DNA from 3 places in the Blautia sp. DFI.6.71 genome. Region 1 is predicted to be linked to each of the others. Evidence: predicted binding sites of a transcription regulator. Region 1 holds the regulator's gene; each other region holds the start of a gene.
The links. Region 1 encodes Rex, which represses fermentation and respiration genes when NADH is low (regulators of the CRP and FNR family bind a similar motif). Its sites were predicted from a motif close to ATTGTTAANTANTTAACAAT; they were not measured.
Positions count from the first base shown of each region.

Region 2: adhE (bifunctional acetaldehyde-CoA/alcohol dehydrogenase) is a predicted target of Rex. The motif match lies at 3,891-3,910, and genes of this name have one in related genera.
Region 3: LJE12_RS11425 (iron-sulfur cluster assembly scaffold protein) is a predicted target of Rex. The motif match lies at 2,728-2,747, and genes of this name have one in related genera.

Region 1 is NZ_JAJDMJ010000015.1:3,772-11,437, forward strand. It holds gene LJE12_RS08365 (S8 family peptidase) at 319-1,164, shown strand; gene LJE12_RS08370 (NADP-dependent isocitrate dehydrogenase) at 1,280-2,488, shown strand; gene LJE12_RS08375 (ABC-F family ATP-binding cassette domain-containing protein) at 2,605-4,515, opposite strand; gene LJE12_RS08380 (redox-sensing transcriptional repressor Rex) at 4,776-5,423, shown strand; gene LJE12_RS08385 (NAD(P)H-hydrate dehydratase) at 5,513-7,012, shown strand; gene alr (alanine racemase) at 7,090-7,666, shown strand, end outside.
Region 2 is NZ_JAJDMJ010000012.1:48,329-55,994, reverse strand. It holds gene LJE12_RS07510 (class II aldolase/adducin family protein) at 1-903, shown strand, start outside; gene adhE (bifunctional acetaldehyde-CoA/alcohol dehydrogenase) at 993-3,650, opposite strand; gene typA (translational GTPase TypA) at 4,155-5,987, opposite strand; gene LJE12_RS07495 (single-stranded DNA-binding protein) at 6,413-7,039, shown strand; gene LJE12_RS07490 (cob(I)yrinic acid a,c-diamide adenosyltransferase) at 7,474-7,666, shown strand, end outside.
Region 3 is NZ_JAJDMJ010000024.1:47,393-55,058, reverse strand. It holds partial or broken gene LJE12_RS11435 (hypothetical protein) at 1-327, opposite strand, end outside; gene LJE12_RS11430 (GGGtGRT protein) at 831-1,841, opposite strand; gene LJE12_RS11425 (iron-sulfur cluster assembly scaffold protein) at 1,860-2,552, opposite strand; gene LJE12_RS11420 (TraX family protein) at 2,805-3,545, shown strand; gene LJE12_RS11415 (UDP-N-acetylglucosamine pyrophosphorylase) at 3,653-4,324, opposite strand; gene LJE12_RS11410 (DNA topoisomerase) at 4,387-6,567, opposite strand; gene LJE12_RS11405 (formate/nitrite transporter family protein) at 6,569-7,324, opposite strand; gene selD (selenide, water dikinase SelD) at 7,565-7,666, opposite strand, start outside.

The DNA.
Region 1 (7,666 bases):
CAGTCATAATTTGTCTCCTTAATATTATGCAGATGGTTACAGTTATTTTATGAAATTGCTATAAGGATATTTTTCGGGATTTCTGTAACAGATTCTGTATATGCCTGTTGTTTTGCATATCAGAAGTATCTGCATATCATGGAAGCTTTATACATTTTATTTACAGAAAAACGGAGATATGACAGGAGAAACTGTCGGACACGAAAATATAATCTTCCGAATAATTTAAAGTAAGACGCAGATGTTCATTGTCTTTGCAGCGACCTGATGAACAGTTGCGGTAAGATTTCATTATCCAGATGATTCGGAGGATTTTTTATGAAGAATTCAGATGATTCCGGATATACAGGAAAGCACGTGGGTGTGTGTGTTCTGGATACCGGGATTTTTCCTCATATAGATTTTACAGGGAGAATACTTGCGTTTCAAGATTTCATCGGACATCGTATCAGACCTTATGATGATAATTCTCATGGAACCCATGTATGTGGGATCATTGGCGGTGACGGAAGGGCTTCGAAAGGACGGATCAGAGGAATTGCCCCCGGGTGTAGCCTGATAGTTCTGAAGGTGCTCGACAGAACGGGAAATGGCAGGAAAGAAGATGTTTTACAGGCTTTTCGCTGGATTCTGGAGAATAAGAGATATTATGGGATACGTGTAGTGAATATCTCGGTGGGAACAACCTGCAGGAGAGCAGAAGATCACAGAGTTCTGATTGCGGGTGTGGAACAACTTTGGGATGCAGGTCTGGTGGTAGTTGCTGCGGCAGGAAATCAGGGACCGAAGGCAGGAAGTGTGACAGCACCGGGAAGCAGCCGGAAGATTATCACAGTAGGCTCCAGCGATCTGCTTACAGGACGGACTGCCATATCCGGCAGGGGACCTACATTTGAGTGTGTTTGTAAACCGGATCTGGTTGCACCTGGGAATCATGTTCTTGCCTGTGCACCGGGGGCAGATAACGGATATGGAGTGAAGAGTGGTACTTCTATGTCTACACCTCTGGTTGCAGGGGCAGCAGCATTGATGCTTGAGAAGAATCCGGAGCTGACTAATGTTCAGATCAAGATGAAATTGAAAGAAAGTGCCAGGGATATGGGATTGCCAAAGAATCAGCAGGGATGGGGAGAACTGGATCTGGAACGCTTTATGGAACTGTGATCAGTAATCATTTTATTTGGCAAAATATTGCTTTAATGTATAAAAGCATTGACGAACGGTCTGTTTTCGGCTATCATGATAGTTAACTGGATGAGAGCCAAAGAGGAGGATTAACATGAAAAAAATTCAGATGCAGACACCACTTGTGGAGATGGATGGAGATGAGATGACCAGAATTCTCTGGAAAATAATCAAAGATGAGCTTCTTCTTCCGTATATTGATTTGAACACTGAGTATTATGACCTTGGTCTGGAATACAGAAATGAAACGGATGATCAGGTAACTGTTGATGCAGCAGAGGCTACAAAGAAGTACGGCGTTGCAGTGAAATGTGCCACTATCACTCCTAATAAGGCAAGAATGGAAGAGTATACCTTAAAGAAAATGTACAAGAGTCCTAACGGAACGATTCGTGCAATTCTCGACGGAACTGTTTTTCGTGCCCCAATCGTAGTGAAGGGTATTGAACCATGTGTTAAGAACTGGAAGAAACCGATCACCATCGCACGTCATGCCTATGGTGATGTGTATAAGAACACAGAGATGTATATTGACGGCCCCGGAGATGCTTATCTGGTATTTGAAGGTGCAGACGGACAGCAGAGAAAAGAGCTGATCCATCATTATGAGGGACCGGGTGTGCTTCAGGGTATGCACAATCTGGATGATTCTATCACAAGTTTTGCAAGATGCTGTTTTAATTATGCACTGGATACAAAACAGAACCTGTGGCTTGGCGGCAAGGATACGATCTCCAAGATTTATGACGGACGTTTTAAGGAAATCTTTGCAACTATTTATGAAGATGAGTTTAAGGAGAAATTCGAGGCAGCAGGCATTGAATATTTCTACAGCCTGATCGATGATATCGTAGCTCGTGTCATGAAGGCTGAAGGCGGATTTATCTGGGCCTGCAAGAACTATGATGGAGATGTTATGAGCGATATGGTTTCTTCAGCATTTGGTTCTCTGGCTATGATGACATCTGTACTGGTATCTCCACAGGGATATTACGAATATGAAGCTGCTCATGGAACTGTACAGAGACATTATTATCGCTATCTGAAAGGTGAGGAGACATCTACTAACTCTGTAGCAACTATTTTTGCATGGACCGGAGCTCTGAGAAAAAGAGGTGAGCTGGACGACAATAAAGAATTGATGGAATTTGCTGATAAACTGGAGAAGGCGACTCTGGAGACGATTGAAAGCGGTAAGATGACAAAAGACCTTGCGCTGATCACTTCTCTTGAGGATGTGACAGTACTGAACAGTAAAGATTTCATCCTTGCCATCAGAGAGAGACTGGATGAAATTTTATAATGTCAGAAATTATCCGGTAATGTTTCTATAACATTATAAAGTTCTCCGGGCAGGATCACACTGCAGCGGAGAAACCTGTAAAAAGTTATAAACTGCGAAAATGGGAAGAACCTGCATTATGCAAGTTCTTCCCATTTTTCATATAATCCTTCTAATTCTTCGGTAATGGTGGCTTTCTCTTTGCTGAGTTTCGCACATTCTGCCACATTTGTGCAGATATCCGGGAGAATCATGGTTTCGTCGATCTCTTTATCTCTGGTTTCAAGTTCTTCAATGCGGGCTTCTACTTTTTTTAGTTCGTTCTCTCGTTTTCGCTGGCGGGCCTGTTCTTCTTTCTGCTGCTGCCAGGAAAGCTTGTTATCAGAAGCCTGCTTTGCTTCTGTCACAGCCTGAGCGGCAGCCGGAGCATATTTTTCCGTCAGCTCTTCTTTTTTCTCCAGATAATAGTCGTAATCTCCGATATAATTTACAATTGCCTGATTGGTCAGATCCAGGATCCGGGTAGCTGTCTGGTTGATGAAGTAACGGTCGTGGGAAACATAGAATACTGTTCCTGTGTAACTGTTCAATGCCTCTTCAAGAATCTCTTTTGAAGCGATATCCAGATGGTTGGTGGGCTCATCGAGGATCAGAAAGTTTGCTTCGGACAGCATCAGCTTGGCGAGGGAAACACGACCTCTTTCTCCGCCGGACAGAGCGGAGATCAGTTTGAATACGTCATCCCCTGTGAAAAGGAATGCTGCCAGCATATTTCGAATTTCTGTTTCCGTAAGTGTGGGATAAGCATCTGAGATTTCCTCAAAAATAGTTTTCTCCATATGAAGAACATGGTGTTCCTGGTCATAGTAGCCAATCTGTACCTTGGAACCAAGAGTAAATCTGCCGCTGTCTGCATCGATCAGCCCATTGATGATCTTTAACATGGTGGTTTTGCCTGTGCCGTTATTGCCAATCAGGGCTACACGTTCTCCACGTTTGATCTCAAAGGAGATGTCACTGAAAAGTGTCTGTCCGGGAAAAGATTTGGAAAGACTTTCCACAGTAAGGACATCATTTCCGCTGACAAATCTTGGTTCCAGGGAAATGCGCATCTGATTCTGAATCTCCTGTGGTTTATCAATGCGCTGGACTTTATCCAGCATTTTCTCGCGGCTTTCCGCACGTTTGATGGATTTCTCGCGGTTAAAGGATTTCAGCTTGGCAATGACTGCTTCCTGATGTTTGATATCCCGCTGCTGGTTCAGGTAGGCTTTGTACTGGGCGTCACGCAACTGGGCTTTTTTCAGGGCATAGGCAGAATAGTTGCCACTGTACATACGCATATTTCCTGCTTCGATTTCCACAACTTTTGTTACGACTTTGTCAAGAAAGTAACGGTCGTGGGATACGATAAATACAGCACCCGGGTAATTCAGAAGATAGGTTTCCAGCCAGGAAATACTCTCCATATCCAGATGGTTGGTAGGCTCATCCAGAAGAAGAATGTCAGGGCTGGCAAGAAGCAGTTTACCCAGAGCTACGCGGGTTTTCTGGCCGCCTGAAAGAGTTTCTATCTGGCGTTCGAAATCTTCTTCTGTGAAACCAAGACCTTTTAATACACCCATGATCTCACTTTTGTAAGCGTAACCATTTTCCAGTTCAAACTGGTGACTCAGTCTTGTGTAAGTATTCATCAGGCTGTCCAGAGCATCTCCGGTGGTGGTTTTCATTTCCTGTTCCAGAGAGCGCAGACGGTTCTCCATATCAATAATGTGCTGTTTGGTGGAAATCAGTTCTTCGTAAATGGTATGATGGCCATGAATGTCCTGATACTGGGCAAGGTAGCCGATATTTTTATCTTTGGCAAGTACCACGTTTCCTGAATCCGGGGAGAGCTCATGCATAATGATTCGCAGCAGAGTCGTCTTGCCTGCACCGTTATTGCCGATGAGAGCTGCCTTTTCGCGGTCTTCTATATGGAAACTGGCATCCTTGAGAATGATTTTTTCGCCAAAGGATTTACAGATATTCTGACATGATAAAATCATAGGAATTCCTCCGTTTGTAATTTGTCCGCGTACTATTATAATCGAAAATGCCTGTTTTTGAAAGCATTTTAAGAGATTTTGTCCAGGGAAAAGAAGGCATCGGATAGATGTATGGAAGAAAATATGATATTCCGGGGAATTTTTCAGAATGAAATTGATAAAAAAATACAGAAATATTTGGTCAAAAAGTACAAATTTAATTTGACAATAAAATAACATCTGGGTATAATTGACATAGATAAGCTAAGGAGGGAAAATTTGTGGAAGCTAAGGAAATTTCGAAAGCGGTAATCAAGCGTCTGCCGCGGTACTACCGCTACCTCGGTGAATTGATGGAGGAGAATGTAGAGCGTATATCTTCAAATGATCTTAGCAAGAAGATGCATGTGACGGCTTCCCAGATTCGTCAGGACTTAAATAATTTCGGTGGTTTTGGTCAGCAGGGTTACGGCTATAATGTACGCTATTTGTATACAGAAATCGGTAAAATCCTTGGGCTGGATACTGTACATCCGATGATTATTCTGGGTGCCGGTAATCTGGGACAGGCATTGGCCAATTATGTGGATTTTGAAAAGCGCGGATTTAAGCTGGTTGGTATTTTTGACGTCAATCCTGTACTTGAGGGGATTGCAGTTCGTGGAATTGAGATTCAGATGTTGAGCGATCTTCCTTTGTTTCTGAAGGAGAATGAGGTTGAGATTGCAATCCTGACTCTTCCTAAAAACAAAGCCAAAGAGATGGCAAAGATTTTAATTGATAATGGAATTAAGGCAATCTGGAATTTTGCACATATTGATCTGGATGCCCCGGAGGATGTAATGGTAGAGAACGTACATCTTTCAGAGAGTCTTATGACTTTGTCCTATAACCTGAGTGAGTACAGAAAGGAACATGAAGGAATGTAAGGGATAACTGTGAAACACAAGGCTGTGGTCATCTGATCACAGCTTTTGTCTTGTATGTAAATGTGTTATTGTAAACAGGAGGTGAACAGATGAGAGAGATTGTAACTGCTGTTGAGATGAAAGAACTGGACCATAATACGATTCAGAAAGCCGGGATATCGTCTCCGGTACTTATGGAGAGGGCGGCATTAAAGACGGTTGAGGAGATTGTACAGAGATTAAAGAATAAAGAAAAAGAGAAAATCCTTGTGGTCTGCGGAACCGGCAACAATGGCGGAGACGGATTGGCGATTGCCAGACTGCTTCAGTTGAGAGGAGTCAGAACCTGGTATTATATTGCGGGTAAGGAAGAGAAAATGACTGCTGAAACTGCCGGACAGCTTAAAACAGCAGAATATTATCAGGTGCCCCGGGTGCATAACCTGGATCCGGATGAATATACTACTATAGTAGATGCCATCTTTGGGGTTGGACTGAGCAGACCTGTAGAGGGAAAATATGCAGAGCTTATCAGTACAATGAACCGGGCATCTGCGTATAAAGTAGCTGTGGATATTCCATCCGGGATTGACTCAGACACCGGATTTGAGAAGGGAATTGCATTCCGGGCAGATCTTACGGTTACCTTTGCTTTTCGCAAAAGAGGGCTGTGTTTTTATCCCGGACGCATGTATGGCGGTGAGATCGTTGTTACGGATATCGGAATCTATTCCATACCCGGAAAGAAAATCTGTATGCATCATCTGGAACGTGAAGATTTGAAAATGCTTCCGGAGAGAGTTCCCTATGGAAATAAAGGAACCTTCGGTAAGGTTCTTCTTATAGCTGGCAGCGAAGGAATGTGCGGAGCTGCATATCTGAGTGCAGCAGCTGCTCTGAAAAGCTCTGCGGGAATGGTGAGAATTCAGACCGTGGAGGCCAACAGGATTCCGTTGCAGACACTGTTGCCGGAAGCCATGATCACCTGTGATTTTGATGAGAAAAAAAACCAGGCAATGCTTGACTGGTGTGATGTGCTTGTGATAGGACCAGGTCTTGGAACCGGAGCGCAGAGCAGGGAAAGAGCTCAGTGGTTTCTGGCGAAGGCAGCTGAGTGTAAAAAAACAGTAATTCTGGATGCAGATGGCCTGAATCTTCTGTCAGTCCATGACAACTGGAAGCGTTTTATCGGGGAACATGTGATCCTGACACCTCATATTGGTGAGATGAGTCGTCTGTGCGGAAAAGAAATCGGTAAGATCCAGGATTGTCTGGCACAGACCGCAGCTGATTATGCAAAGGAGTCTGGAGCGGTTTGCGTTCTGAAGGATGCCTGTACTGTGGTGGCAGATGCTTTTGGAGATATGTATTTGAACATTTCGGGTAATGCAGGAATGGCTACAGCGGGAAGTGGAGATGTGTTAAGCGGTGTGCTTGCCGGTATACAGTGTATGTATCTGGCAGCAGAAAAGAAATTTTCTCCTGTTATGCTGGCTGCACTTGGTGTATATGTGCATGGGCTGGCAGGTGATCTGGCTGCTGAAACAGTAGGGCAGCGAGGGATGACCGCAGGAGATATCATCTGTTTTCTGCCGGAAATACTAAGATAGGATATTCATTTTGAGGCAGTAAATCTGTGAAACAATTTGCAGATATTAACATGAAAAAATAACAGAGGAAAATTATTATGAAGAAAGATAGCAGAGTAAAAGCAGTCATTTCACTGGATGCAGTAGAACATAATTTCCGGGAAATGAGAAAAAATATTGCAGAAGAGACAAAGATGATCGCAGTCATAAAGGCTGACGCTTATGGACATGGCGCGGTGCCGGTTGCACATCTCATTGAGGATTATGATTATATCTGGGGATTTGCGGCTGCAACTGCGGAAGAAGCGATTCATCTGCGAGAAGCCGGGATTACAAAACCAATCCTGATCCTTGGAATTGTTTTTGATGAATATTTTCCGGAACTTGTCCGTTATGAGATCCGTCCTGCAGTGTGCGAATATGAGGAGGCAAGGAAACTTTCAGACGAAGCGGTTCTGCAGAAAAAAACTGTACATATTCATATTGCTCTGGACACAGGAATGACCAGGATCGGTTTTGCGGATGCACAGGAAAATGTAGAGGAAATTAAAAAAATTTCAGAACTTCCAAATCTTGAGATTGAGGGTATGTTTACTCATTTTGCAAGAGCAGATGAGTATGACAGAAGTCCGGCTATGGTACAATTGGAGCGGTATCTGGATTTTTCAAGACGCG
Region 2 (7,666 bases), on a different contig from region 1:
ATCATGAAAACAGATTATCCGGAAGACGATGTCAAACGTGAATCGCTGTATCTTGCAGATGTTATGGCTGCAGTAACAGATGCTGACAAAACAAAACGTCCAAGTGTAGAAGCACTGCTTCATAACTTATTTGCCTATACTTATGTACTGCATGTTCATCCTACACTTGTCAATGGACTGACCTGCGGAAAAGGCGCAAAGGAACTCAGCGAACAGCTCCTTGGAAAAGATGTACTCTGGATCGATATCTGCAAACCCGGATATACGCTTGCACGTATCTGCTATGAGAAAATGAATGCTTATAAAGAAGAATACGGAAAAGATGTTCAGGTTCTTCTGCTCCAGAATCATGGAATTTTCGTTGCAGCAAATACTGTAGAGGAAATTGGAGCATTATTTGACGGCGTGATCAGTAAATTAGAGAAACAGGTAAAGAGAACTGCTGATGTCAGTGATGCTGTTACATCTGAAAAAGAACAGGCAGCAGAGAAGCTTTCCCGGTTACTGGGACATGCAGTAGAAGTTGTACCTGTAGCAGAAGCTGATCATTTTGTAAAAGATAAAGCAGCGGCTGCACCGCTTCTGAAGCCGTTTACACCGGATCACATTGTATATTGCGGACCATATCCGTTATTTGTAGAGGATATTGACCAGGCAAAAGCTGCGCTGGATGCATTTATGGCAGAGAATGACAAAGAGCCAAGACTGATCCTGGTACAGGGAGTCGGTGCCTTTATCATGGAAGATGATAAGGGAAAAGCTGCAAAAGCACAGCTTCTTGTAAAAGATGCCATTAAGCTTGCAGTATATGCAGAAAGCTTTGGCGGTCCGCTTCATATGACGGATGATATTACATACTTTATCACACATTGGGAAGCAGAAGCATATCGCAGTAAGAAATAATATAATAAGGGGCTGTCTTTTTTTGACAGCCCCATTTTGTTGGTTTAAACACTATATTTTTAAAGGAAAAGGTTTATTTTCAGCAAATCTTATTTCTCTTCTTTTTTCTCTTTGGCTTTCCCGGATTCAGGAATATTTCCCTCACCATAGTAAGCTTTCAGATAGATTTCCTTCAGCTCAGACATTAATGGATATCTCGGGTTGGCACCGGTACACTGGTCATTAAATGCCTGTTCGGTCATTTCGTCAAGAGTTTCGAGGAAGTACTTCTCGTCTACGCCGTATTCTTTGATCGTATGTTTGATCTCAATAGTATCCATCAGTTCCTGCAGTTTCTGGAGAAGCTTCTCAAATACTTCGCTGTCGTTCTTGCCTGTCAGACCTACAGAACGGCCAATCTCAGCGTAACGTGCAAGTGTGTGCGGATACTGATACTGTGGGAAGGTACCCATCTTAGCTGGAACTTCGGCTGCATTATAGCGCAGAACATGAAGCAGAACCAGAGCATTTGCAATACCATGTGGAAGGTGATGGAAAGCTCCCAGCTTATGAGCAAGAGAGTGGTTTACGCCAAGGAAAGCATTTGCGAAAGCCATACCAGCCATGCAGGAAGCATTTGCCATATGCTGTCTTGCTTCTACATCAGAACCATCTTTGTATGCACGTGGCAGATAGTTAAATACCAGTTTGATTGCATTTAATGCAAGACCATCTGTATAATCAGATGCCATCATGGAAGCATAGGCTTCAAGTGCATGAGTCATAACGTCGATACCGGAAGCACAGGTCAGTCCCTTAGGTGCGCTCATCATATTATCTGTATCAACAATAGCCATGTCAGGCATTAATTCATAATCAGCCAGAGGCCATTTGATACCTGTAGTCTTATCAGTAATGATAGCAAAAGGTGTTACCTCGGAACCTGTACCGGAAGATGTTGGAACAGCTATAAAGTAAGCTTTCTTACCCATATGCGGGAATGTGAAGATTCTCTTACGGATATCCATAAAGTCCATAGCCATATCATCAAAGTTGGCGTCCGGATTTTCATAGAGAACCCACATGATCTTGCCGGCATCCATTGCGGAACCACCGCCCATTGCGATAATGCAGTCAGGCTCGAACATTCTCATTGCAGCAGCACCGGCTCTTGCAGAAGCGAGAGATGGATCTGGCTCTACATCGTAGAAGCAGGTATGTACGATTCCCATCTGATCTAATTTATCTTCGATCTTTTTAGTATATCCATTCTTATAAAGGAAAGAGTCTGTTACGATAAAGCAGCGTTTCTTGTGCATAACAGTGCCAAGTTCATCCAGAGCAACCGGCAGGCAGCCTTTTTTGAAATAAACTTTTTCCGGTGTTCTAATCCAGAGCATATTTTCTCTCCTTTCAGCAACGGTCTTGATGTTAATGAGATGTTTTACACCTACGTTCTCAGATACGGAGTTGCCACCCCAGGAACCGCAGCCCAAAGTCAGGGACGGAACAAGTTTGAAGTTGTAAAGGTCGCCGATACCGCCCTGAGAAGATGGAGTATTGATGAGGATACGGCAGGTCTTCATAGCTGCTGCGTGTTTTTCCATTTTTTCCTTTTCTCTTGTGTCAATGTAGAGAGCGGAGGTATGTCCATAACCGCCGTCAGCTACAAGCTGTTCAGCTTTGGCAATCGCTTCGTCAAAAGTTTTGGCCTTGTACATGGCAAGTACAGGGGAAAGCTTCTCATGTGCGAATTCTTCGCTGATGTCTACAGATTCAACCTCACCGATCAGAATCTTTGTTTCAGGAGGAACTGCAACACCGGCCATCTCAGCGATAGTGGCAGCCTTCTGTCCTACGATCTTTGCATTCAATGCGCCATTGATAAGGATAGTTTTTCTTACTTTCTCTAATTCATCCGGTTTCAGGAAGTAACATCCTCTGTAAAGGAATTCTTCTTTTACTTTCTTATAAATGCTCTCAAGAACAGTTACAGACTGTTCGGAAGCACAGATCATACCATTGTCAAAGGTCTTGGAATGGATGATGGAGTTAACTGCCAGACGGATATCTGCACTGTCATCAATGATAACAGGAGTATTTCCGGGACCTACACCTAAAGCAGGTTTTCCGGAAGAATAGGCAGCCTTAACCATTCCGGGACCACCTGTAGCAAGGATGATGTCTGCTTCACGCATAACCTGATTTGTCAGATCAAGACTTGGAACATCGATCCATCCGATGATTCCCTCCGGTGCACCGGCTTCTACAGCTGCCTCCAGAACAACCTTTGCTGCCTCAATGGTACATTTCTTTGCGCGGGGATGCGGACTGATGATGATTGCATTACGTGTTTTCAGTGCAATCAGAGTTTTGAAAATTGCAGTAGATGTTGGGTTGGTTGTAGGAATAACAGCAGCAATCAGACCGATCGGCTCAGCTATTTTCTTAATACCGTAAGCAGTATCTTCTTCAATCACACCGCAGGTTCTGGTATTCTTATATGCGTTGTATACATATTCGGCTGCGTAATGGTTCTTGATAACCTTATCTTCTACAATACCCATTCCTGTTTCTTCAACAGCATCTTTAGCAAGCGGGATACGTGCTTTGTCAGCAGCAGTAGCGGCAGCTTTAAAAATCTTATCTACCTGCTCCTGGGTAAATGTTGCGAAAATCTTCTGTGCCTCTTTCATGGCTGCAATCTTTGCAGTAAGAGCTTCAGGGGTGTCGATGATGGTTGGGATAGTGTTCTCTTTTTTTGCCATTTGGGAATCCTCCTGTTTGTGTTTTCGTTAAAAGTATTTACCGTGACCTGTTATGTTTTTATTATATAAATAAACTGATTATTTGGTCAACAGTAACATTAATATGAGCATAACGAAATATTATGGTGAAAATTGTGCATAATCACGTAAATAATGTGAATAAAATATCAATTGTCAGAATATATGAGAAAAATTTAACAATATATGTTCTGTTGGCAACTGAGAGAAAGTTAAAAAAATAACGTTAATAAATTAACAACCTCGATGATGCTATTATATGACTTTGTTAATTATTTATCAATTACAAAGCATATGAAAAAGTTAACAAATACTAACTTGGAATTTCGTGAAAATATAACAATATAATTTGTAGAAGGATTTATGTTTTTCCATATGTTTGCAGGAGATTAAGAGTTACTGTGAACGGAGTGAACAGTAATGATTAAGAAAAATTAAGCCCCGCAAAATCTGCGAGGCTTAATTTTTCTTAAATTTCTATTTGTTTCAGGCTTTTCTGAAAGCGGCTCTCTTACGTTCTCTGGAATCCAGCAGTCTCTTACGGATACGGAGAGATTCCGGTGTAACCTCAAGGAGTTCATCCTGGTCGATGAAATCGATGGCCTGTTCCAGACTGAGAACTCTTGGTGGAGTTAATTTCAGTGCATCATCAGCGGAAGAAGAACGTGTGTTAGTCAGATGTTTTGTCTTGCATACGTTCAGCTCGATATCTTCGGCTTTACCATTCTGTCCGATAACCATACCGCTGTAAACCTTTGCACCAGGTCCGATAAACAGAGTACCACGCTCCTGGGCTGCGAACAGACCATAAGTAACAGCTTCGCCAGCCTCGAAAGCGATCAGAGATCCCTGTTTTCTGTACTGGAAATCTCCCTTGTAAGGAGCATATCCGTCAAACATGGTATTGATGATGCCGGTACCCTTGGTGGAAGTAAGGAACTCACCGCGGAATCCGATCAGTCCACGGGAAGGAATGTGGAATTCCAGACGGACAGTACCGTCACTGGCAGTACTCATACCCTGCAGCTCACCTTTACGTTCGCTCAGCTTCTGGATCACAGTACCGGAAAATTCTTCCGGAACATCTACATAAGCGATTTCCATAGGTTCAAGTTTCTTTCCGCGCTCGTCTGTTTTGTACAGAACCTCCGGTTTACTTACTGCGAATTCATAACCTTCACGTCTCATGTTCTCGATCAGGACAGACAGATGAAGTTCTCCACGTCCGGAAACCTTAAAGGCTTCTGTTGTTTCAGTATCTTCTACACGAAGGCTGACATCTGTATTCAGCTCACGGTAGAGACGGTCACGAAGATGACGGGATGTGATGTATTTACCTTCCTGGCCTGCCAGCGGACTGTCATTTACGATGAAGTTCATGGCAATGGTAGGCTCGGAAATCTTCTGGAAAGGAATTGCCTCCGGGTTTTCTCCGCCGCAGAGAGTATCACCGATATGGATGTCTGCGATACCGGAAATAGCAACGATGGAACCAATAGTAGCTTCCTTTACTTCAACCTTATTCAGACCGTCAAACTCGTAGAGCTTGCTGATCTTAACTTTCTTACGTTTGTCCAGATCATGATGGTTTAACAGAGTCAGTTCCTGGTTAACAGCGATTGTACCGTTTTCAACTTTACCAACACCGATACGTCCAACGTATTCATTGTAATCAATCGTGCTGATCAGAACCTGAGTATCTGCCTCCGGATCTCCTTCCGGAGCCGGGATATATTTCAGAATTGCTTCAAATAACGGAGCCATATCCTTAGGAGTGTCGTTTAAGTCGATCACAGCATGTCCTGCTTTGGCAGAAGCATACAGGAACGGACAGTCAAGCTGTTCATCAGAAGCACCAAGATCCATAAGAAGTTCCAGAACCTCATCTACAACTTCATCCGGACGGGCTTCCGGACGGTCGATCTTGTTGATACATACGATTACATGAAGGTCAAGTTCCAGTGCTTTCTTAAGAACGAATTTTGTCTGAGGCATAGCACCTTCGAAAGCATCAACGAGAAGAATAACACCGTCTACCATCTTAAGTACACGTTCTACCTCGCCGCCGAAATCAGCATGTCCTGGTGTGTCAATGATGTTGATTTTTGTATTTTTGTAATGAATAGCTGTATTCTTGGATAAAATAGTGATACCACGCTCACGCTCAATATCATTGGAGTCCATGACACGTTCCTGAACTTCCTGATTTTCGCGGAATACACCGCTCTGTTTCAGAAGCTGGTCAACCAGAGTTGTTTTACCATGGTCAACGTGGGCGATAATGGCTACGTTACGGACATCTTCACGTTTTGTTCTCATAAAATGATTTTCCTTTCCTCTTTAAGCTTTGAATGGGTAACTGTTCGGCACACTGGCTGAACAGTTACCGGAATTGTTAATATTCATGTGTTATCAGCAGGATTATTTTGCTGCAAAAGCATTTTTCAAGCACGATATAATCTTGCAGATGAATTTGTTCCTATTATTATGTGTTTTTTTCTTCAATAAGTTACCCGAATTTTCAGTTTACCACATTTTCGCCAGATTACAAGGTGTTAAAATAATTTTTTTTATTTTTGCAGATTCTGGTTCTAAATGAGAATGCCTGTACATAACCTTATAAAGAACAATACAAGGTACAGAGGAGCATATGCGGGATCGCTGAAAAAGCAGAGACGATTTACGGTCTGCATTGCAGGCAGGGATTCTGACACAGGTGCTCTACAGGGAAGGAGAACCACATTATGGCAGATAAAATTATTGAAAACAATCAGGTATCTATGATGGGCAAAATTGCAGCAGGCTTTACATTCAGTCATCAGGTCTTTGGAGAAGGCTTCTATATGACTGAGCTGCTGGTCAAAAGGCTCAGTGATTCGGAAGACAGGATTCCGGTGATGGTTTCTGAACGGCTGGTGGATGTAACGCAGGATTATATCGGAGAATATGTGGAAATCCATGGACAGTTCCGCTCATATAACCGCCATGAGGAGAAGCACAACCGTCTCGTGCTTTCAGTATTCAGCAGAGAACTGAAGTTTGTGGAAGAAGAGGATGAAACAGTTCCGGTAAATCAGATTTTTCTGGACGGATATATCTGTAAGCCTCCGGTGTACCGTAAAACTCCTCTTGGAAGAGAAATTGCGGATGTGCTGTTGGCAGTAAATCGTCCGTATGGAAAATCAGATTACATACCATGCATCTGCTGGGGCAGAAATGCCCGCTATGCATCTGCGTTTGAGGTTGGCGGTCATGTCCTGATCTGGGGACGTATCCAGAGCAGAGAATATATGAAACGGATCGGGGAAAATGAAACAGAGAAGAGAGTTGCGTATGAAGTATCTGTAAGCAAGCTGGAATATATGGAATAATTCCATTGCCGCAGGCAATTTGGAATGAATTTTGGACACGTTACTGTGAACGGAGTGGTTACTGTTCACTGGTGATATCCCGCGAGGTGTTTTTTGTGAGCAAAGGTCACAGAAAACCCGAGACATACCGCGCGAATTTATGCGATTAGCATAGATTCTGTGCATCGCGAAGCGTGTTGCTGAGAACGGAGTGAACAGTAACACGGAGTGAACAGTAACGATTACTGTAAACAGTAACACTTGCAATTCTTCATAAACTGCGGTAATATAAGCGTATTCAGATAACTATGGCAGCCTGCTGTTCCACGAAGCATTCCGGCGTGAATATGCCGGAAGCTCATCGCAGAAGTCGAAAACAGACTGCTGTTTATCATGTCTGTAATGACACAGAGAAGAAGGTACAATTTCAATAACGATAAGAGGAATTGTTTGTTATGGAAAAAGAATTTACAGAGGTTTACTGTGGCGGGGGAAAGGGAAAGACAACTCTGGCGATCGGTCAGTGTCTGAGAGCTTCCGCACAGGGTAAAAGCGTCATTATTATTCAGTTTCTGAAAGGAAGAGAGCGCAGGGAACTGGATTTTCTGGAGGAACTGGATAATCTGGATATTAAGATATTCCGTTTTG
Region 3 (7,666 bases), on a different contig from region 1:
TTCTGAAATGGATTTGATCTGCCAGCTCTCTGTACCTGTATTTTTTATCTCTAGCCTTTCCCAACCGCCGCCGTTTACTCCAGTCTGTCCCAAATCAAGGATTTCACTAGAAACTGTCGCCTCATATTTCTCATATCTCATTTCACTGTCTGAATCCACAGTATCCTCGAAAATAGCTGAAGCTTCCGATACATCGCCTTCCTGCTCTGTGGTTTCCGAAATAAATGTTTCCTCTCCAGCAGAAAAATCGGCTGCCAATACCGGCTGACCGGTAACGATCACAGCAGAAAGAAACAGCGATAAAAATGTTTTGCCTCTCCTTCTCATAATACTTTGCCTTCTTTCCATCATTATACCTCGTTATCATGTTACGTTTATGTTAACATATTGTATCATATATGTAATATTTTTTCAACAATCTTTTTTATTTAACATATTTAACTATGCAGAAAAAGCGGCTTGAAAAGCCGCTTTTTTCTACCTTCATCCATACCATTACTGGTACCGACTTGTGGTTCACTACACTTGGCGGTAAATACCCGTGACTGGACTTTCACCAGTAAGATTAGTGCCATGCTCGGCACACTAGAAAAAATGCCGTAACCCTTGTGGTTGCGGCATTTCTTTTCCTGTGATCGGCTCTTCTTTTTGTTTCCTTCGCTCTGTTGCCTACTTGTTACCTACCTGTTTGCCTATCTTGCCATTTTCAAGGCTTCTCACCGTGTCTCAAATTACTTTCTCATTTTTTGATCTAAACTAAGAAAAGTACCGCAGCCCTTGGAACTACGGTACTTTCTAGGTTTGTTGACTCTTTGATTAAAAAGGTTTGATTAGAACTTTCCAGCCTTAGCAGCTTCCTCGATGGAAACAGCTACTGCAACTGTCATACCAACCATCGGGTTGTTACCAGCGCCGATGAGACCCATCATCTCTACGTGAGCCGGTACAGAAGAAGAACCAGCGAACTGTGCATCAGAGTGCATACGTCCTAATGTATCTGTCATACCGTAGGAAGCTGGACCTGCTGCCATGTTGTCTGGGTGAAGTGTACGTCCTGTACCACCACCGGAAGCAACTGAGAAGTATTTCTTACCTGCTTCAAGACGTTCTTTCTTGTATGTACCTGCAACCGGATGCTGGAAACGTGTCGGGTTTGTGGAGTTACCTGTGATAGAAACGTCAACGTCTTCTTTCCACATGATAGCAACACCTTCCGGAACGCTGTTAGCGCCGTAGCAGTTAACTTTTGCACGAAGTCCTTCGGAGTATGCTTTTCTGAATACTTCTTTAACTTCGTTCTTATATGGATCGTATTCTGTCTCTACATATGTAAAGCCGTTGATACGGGAGATGATCTGAGCAGCATCTTTACCAAGACCGTTCAGGATAACACGTAATGGTTTCTGACGAACTTTGTTAGCTTTCTCAGCGATACCGATAGCACCTTCAGCTGCTGCGAAGGACTCATGTCCAGCCAGGAAGCAGAAGCACTCTGTTTCTTCTTCAAGAAGCATCTTGCCAAGGTTACCATGTCCAAGACCTACTTTACGTGTATCAGCAACGGATCCAGGAATACAGAATGCCTGAAGTCCTTCACCGATAGCTGCTGCTGCATCTGCTGCTTTCTTGCATCCTTTTTTGATTGCGATTGCAGCACCTACTGTGTATGCCCAGCAAGCGTTCTCGAAACAGATTGGCTGAATGCCTTTGATCTGATCGTATACATTAAGACCTGCGTCTTTTGTGATTTTCTCAGCTTCTTCGATAGAAGCAATGCCATAGCTGTTTAAAACAGAATTGATCTTGTCAATTCGTCTCTCATATGATTCAAATAAAGCCATTTCCTGTTACCTCCTAAATTATTCTTTTCTTGGGTCGATAATTTTAACAGCGTCTGCAACACGGCCATACTGACCTTTTGCTTTTTCCCATGCAGTATTCGGGTCATCGCCTTTTTTGATGAAATCAGTCATTTTTCCAAGGCTTACGAACTGATATCCGATGATCTCATCATCTGCATCAAGAGCAATACCTGTTACATAACCTTCTGCCATTTCAAGGTAACGAGGTCCTTTTTTCAGAGTTCCATACATTGTACCAACCTGAGAACGAAGTCCTTTACCAAGGTCTTCAAGTCCAGCACCTACTGGAAGTCCTTCTTCTGAGAATGCAGACTGTGTACGTCCATAAACGATCTGAAGGAAGAGTTCTCTCATAGCTGTATTAATCGCATCACAAACTAAGTCAGTGTTCAGTGCCTCCATAACTGTAAGTCCCGGAAGAATCTCGGAAGCCATAGCTGCAGAATGGGTCATACCTGAACATCCGATTGTCTCAACCAGCGCTTCCTGGATGATACCCTCTTTAACATTTAATGTAAGCTTGCAGGCACCCTGCTGTGGTGCACACCAGCCAACACCGTGTGTAAGACCGGAAATGTCTTTGACTTCTTTTGCCTGTACCCATTTAGCTTCTTCTGGGATTGGAGCGGCGCCATGATGAACGCCCTGTGCAACTGGGCACATTTCTTCTACTTCGCGTGAATAAATCATTGTAAAACTCCTTTCAAGTATAGATTAACTTCATGTTGTTATACTCTCCACTGTACAGAACTGCTGAATGAACTGCACAGGATAAAACTCCGATGTCTGCTGAATGACTTCAGAGGAGTATGCCTAACAACCTAGTGTTATTTTCTCACAAAAGTGCTGATTCGTCCAGTCATAAATTGTAAAATTTTTAACCATCTTTGATTTTTTTGTGGTAAAATAGTTCTAATTTCTATTAATGAAGGGATTTCTATTATGACAACAAAGTTACCTGCTTCCTTTCTCCCTGCAAAATTTCAGGTTCTGAGCGGAAGCGCTTTAAAATTAATTGCTATCACCCTGATGCTGATTGACCATACCGGCTTAATGATCCTGTATAATTATCCTGCCACAACTGCAACCCTTTTCAGTTTCGGTGGCGTGGATTACAGCTGGTATCGGATTTTCCGGGATATCGGCAGGGCCGCTTTTCCAATTTTCTGTTTTCTGTTAGTGGAAGGATTTCTACATACACATAACCGTAAGAAATATGGCCTGAATCTGTTTCTATTTGCATGTATCTCTGAGATTCCATGGAACTTCATGTTTACCAACACCTGGAGATATGAAAAACAGAATGTATTTTTCACCCTGTTTCTGGGATACCTGGCATTCTGTGCCCTGGAATACTTCTGGGATAATCAGAAAATGCAGCTTGTCTGCGTGCTGGCACTGCTGACTGTCTCTGTGTTTCTGAAGGCAGATTACGGATGGCGGGGATTTGTATTCCTGCTGATCATGTACTGGTTCCGCAACGATAAAACCGCCCAGGCGATCATCGGAAGCTGCTGGCTTTACTATGAATGGAAAGCCTGCTTTGCTTTTCTTTCCATTAATATGTACAATGGTGAACGTGGATTTGTAAAAGGAAGATTTCTGAAATATGTTTTTTACTGGTTTTATCCGGTGCACATTACCATTCTGGTAATCCTGAGAAAACTTTTATTTCATATGTAATATCAGGTACAACAAATATCTTCTATCTCAGACAGACATAAAAATATAAAAGGGCAGGCTGTATGATTGAAATAATATCCTTCATACAACCTGCCTCTTCTATATTTTCAACTTCTCTTTTCTGCAATTTCTGTTTTTGACTTATAAATGTGATTTGCAGGTACGCAGCCTCTTACTGAGGAAAGTGGATAAATGTTGCAGCAGCGTCCGATCACAGTTCCGGGATTTAATACGGAACCGCATCCCACTTCTACGTTATCTCCAAGCATTGCGCCGAATTTCTTCAGACCTGTTTCAATCTTCTCGTCACCGTCTTTTACAACTACCAGTTTCTTGTCAGATTTTACATTGGAACAGATGGAACCTGCACCCATATGGGATTTGTAGCCGAGAACTGCATCGCCTACATAATTGTAGTGCGGAACCTGTACCTTGTTGAAAAGTACCGCATTCTTTAATTCCGTAGAATTACCTACTACTGCACCCTCACCTATAATTGCTTTTCCGCGTATAAATGCACAGTGGCGTACTTCTGCTTCTTTACCTATGATGACCGGACCGTTGATGCAGGCTGTAGGTGCTACTTTGGCACTCTTGGCGATCCATACATCTTCTGACGGGTGGTCGTATTCTTCTTCACTTAAGGTCTGTCCCAGTTTCAGAATGAAATCTCCGATCTCCGGTAATACTTCCCATGGATATGTTTTTCCTTCAAATAAATCCTTTGCGATTGTTTCGTTCAGATCCAGAAGGTTTGCAATTGTAAAATCTTTTAACATAATATTTTCCTCTTTTCTCTCGCTATGATGACATGTTTTCTTTTATCTGTCACAAATGCACACTACTTTGAAGCAGACGGCTTTCTGCAGGTACGTGATCGTCCCGCTGCGGACGTTGATCTGCCTGTTGTTTTCGCACTGTTTTTTTCAGATGAATCCTTATAATTCACTGCTGCAGCATCAAAGAACTGTCTCAGATATGGCTGGATATTGCTGTCCTCCACCTGTCTGGTGCGAAGGCGCACAAAATGTTCCAGCTTATCCATATATTCCTGTTCTGTAATACTGCCCTCTGCCACATAATTCAGTCCTTTTTCCCAGCTTGCTGTCAGTTCTGGGTTCAGAAGCTGTCTGATGGAGCAGTTTACCACATCAAAGATCATCTCTCCAAGAAGGGTTGGAGTGATCACCTGGGTTTTCTTATTGAGTGCCAGATATTTGATATTGCACAGTTTCTTAAGAATTTCCGCTCTGGTGGCACTGGTTCCGATTCCGCAGCTTTTAATCTGGGCACGAAGCTCTTCGTCCTCGATCAGCTGACCTGCATTCTCCATTGCAAGAATCATAGAACCGGAATTATAACGCTTTGGCGGCGATGTCTCGCCCTCTTTGATACTCAGGCTGTCCACAGAGAGTATATCACCTTTTTTCAGGTTCTGCAATGCGGCAAGAAGTCTGGTATCACACGCCATATCCTCAGCCGAATCATCAGCTTTGTTCCCGCCGTTTTTTCCTGTATCCGGATCTTCCTCTTCACTTCCCTCATTGCCGGCTACGCCGGCTCTGTTCACACTGCTCATGGCATCTGCTGCTTTTCGCTTCGCAAAAGAATTTGTGGCAACTTTTAAGTACCCTTCATCCAGCAGTACTTTAAATGAAGAAAAGAAGCTCTCATTCTGAATTTTTGTCACAAGACTGATCTTCTGATATACTGCAGGAGGATAAAAAATACATACAAACCTTCTGACAATGGTCTCATATACACGCTGCGCAGTAAGAGAAACACTTCTCAATGCGTTTAAGCCCTGGCCTGTGGGTACGATTGCATAATGGTCTGTGATCTGCTTATCATTAACATATCTGGTCTTTGCCAGATTTTTGTAATTTCCCTGTTCAATAATGTGCTGTGCGATCTCTGCTGTATGTTCATAATTTCGCAGCCCGGAGATATTCTTATAAATCTCTTTTGCTGCCGCAGTAGACAACACACGGGCATCTGTTCTGGGATAAGTAACCAGCTTCTTCTCATACAGTTCCTGTACGATTTTTAATGTCTCATCTGGACTGATCTTGAACAGCTTGGAGCACACATTCTGAAGCTCCGCCAGGTTAAATAAAAGCGGCGGATTCCTGTTCTCTTTTTTTCGCTCGATTTTCTCCACTGTACACTGCAGCGGCTGATTCACAGACAGCTCCTGTATCAGTTTTTCAGCGTAGGCTTTTTCTTTAAATCCGTTCTCTTTGTACAGATAAGGAGTCTGGAAATATCTGCTGCCTTCCACAGCTCTCCATTCTCCCTCAAAGTTTTCTCCCTCAAGGGCAATGCTGCTGAGTACACGGTAAAACGGAGTTTTCACAAACGCACGGATCTCACGTTCTCTTCGCACTACCATTCCAAGTACACAGGTCATAACTCGTCCTACGGAAATGGCCTGATATTTCGTATTTAAATAATTTGACACACTGTTTCCATAACGCAGTGTCAGTATACGGGAAAAATTAATTCCCATGAGATAGTCTTCTTTCGCCCGAAGATAGGCTGAAGCAGAAAGATTGTCATATGCTGACAGATCCTTTGCCTCTCTGATTCCTCTCATAATTTCTTCTTCTGTCTGAGAGTCGATCCAGACCCTCTTTTCTTTTTTTCCATGAACACCTGCCATCTGTGCCACCAGACGGTAGATGTATTCTCCCTCCCGTCCGGAGTCGGTACACACGTAAATAGTGTCCACATCCTCTCGGTTAAGCAGTCCTTTGACAATCTCAAACTGCTTCTGCACTCCGGAGATCACTTCATATTTAAATTCGCGCGGCAAAAAAGGCAGGGTATCTAAACTCCACCTTTTATATTTGATATCATATTTTTCCGGGTAGCTCATGGTGACCAGGTGTCCCACACACCAGGTCACCACGCTGTCCTGAGATTCCAGGTAGCCATCCCGTCTTTGTCCGTTGATTTTCAAAGCTTTTGCGAATTCCTGTGCCACACTGGGCTTTTCGGCTATGTATAAAGCTTTTGACATATTATTTATCTGCACTCATCTTTCTGAGCGGCCATGCCAGCAACAGGGCACCGCCCACCATATTTCCTAAAGTTACTACTACCATGCTCTTTAACATGGCTCCAGGGGATAATCCAGGTACCAGGCAGTATGCGGTAACAAAGATTCCCATGTTTGCGATGCAGTGCTCAAATCCACTTACAACAAATCCTGAGATACACATAACGATCATCAGGAATCTTCCTGCATCACTCTTTAATTTCATACCACAGAGCACACCGAGACAGACGAAGAAGTTACAGAGCACTGCTCTGAAAAACATCTGTCCGAGCGGAATACTCAATTTGTTTCCGATAAATCCTGCAAAATAATCTGCTGTTCCGGACGCTCCTGCACCTACAAACAACAATGCTAAAATTGCACATCCGACAAAGTTTCCAAGGTAGCTTACGCCCCATACCTTACCTGCCTCTTTCCAGCTCACCTGTTTATCATAGGCTCCGAACGCCATTACCATATTGTTTCCTGTAAAAAGTTCGCCGCCTACGAAGCTGATCAGAAGCACTGCAATGGAGAATACTAATGCCCCCACAAATTTTCCCCATTCAGGCATGGTCTTGGAGAATACGTTTCCAACTACATTACTGTAGATCATGGCCACATCAATAAAAAAACCCGCCATGATTGCACGTATGAAGTACTTGAAAAAGTTGGTATTCACCAGGTTACTCTTGGCTTTCGCCGCGTTTGACACTTTCTGTACATCTTCGTAATTCATAACTACACCTCCGCAATGTATTTTATTGAGAACATTATATCACCTGAATATCTGTTTCACAACCGAAATCGTCAAACAATTCAAGAATATTCTTCAGATTTGTAATTATGTTCCATTATATTCGAAGATTTTTATAGCAATTCCATAAACTAATGCATTCAAGACAGTTCGGCAGAGCGCAAAAGACAAGAAAGATCTCCGCAGGCGTGCAGAGCATGTCTGAAAGTAAAGCTGATTTTTTTATTCAAATACAACTGCTTTATCCTGCAATTCTGTTACATATCCGATAACACCGCCGAAGATATCCATACCTGCAAGCTCTTCTGCAAGGGCATCGGCTTC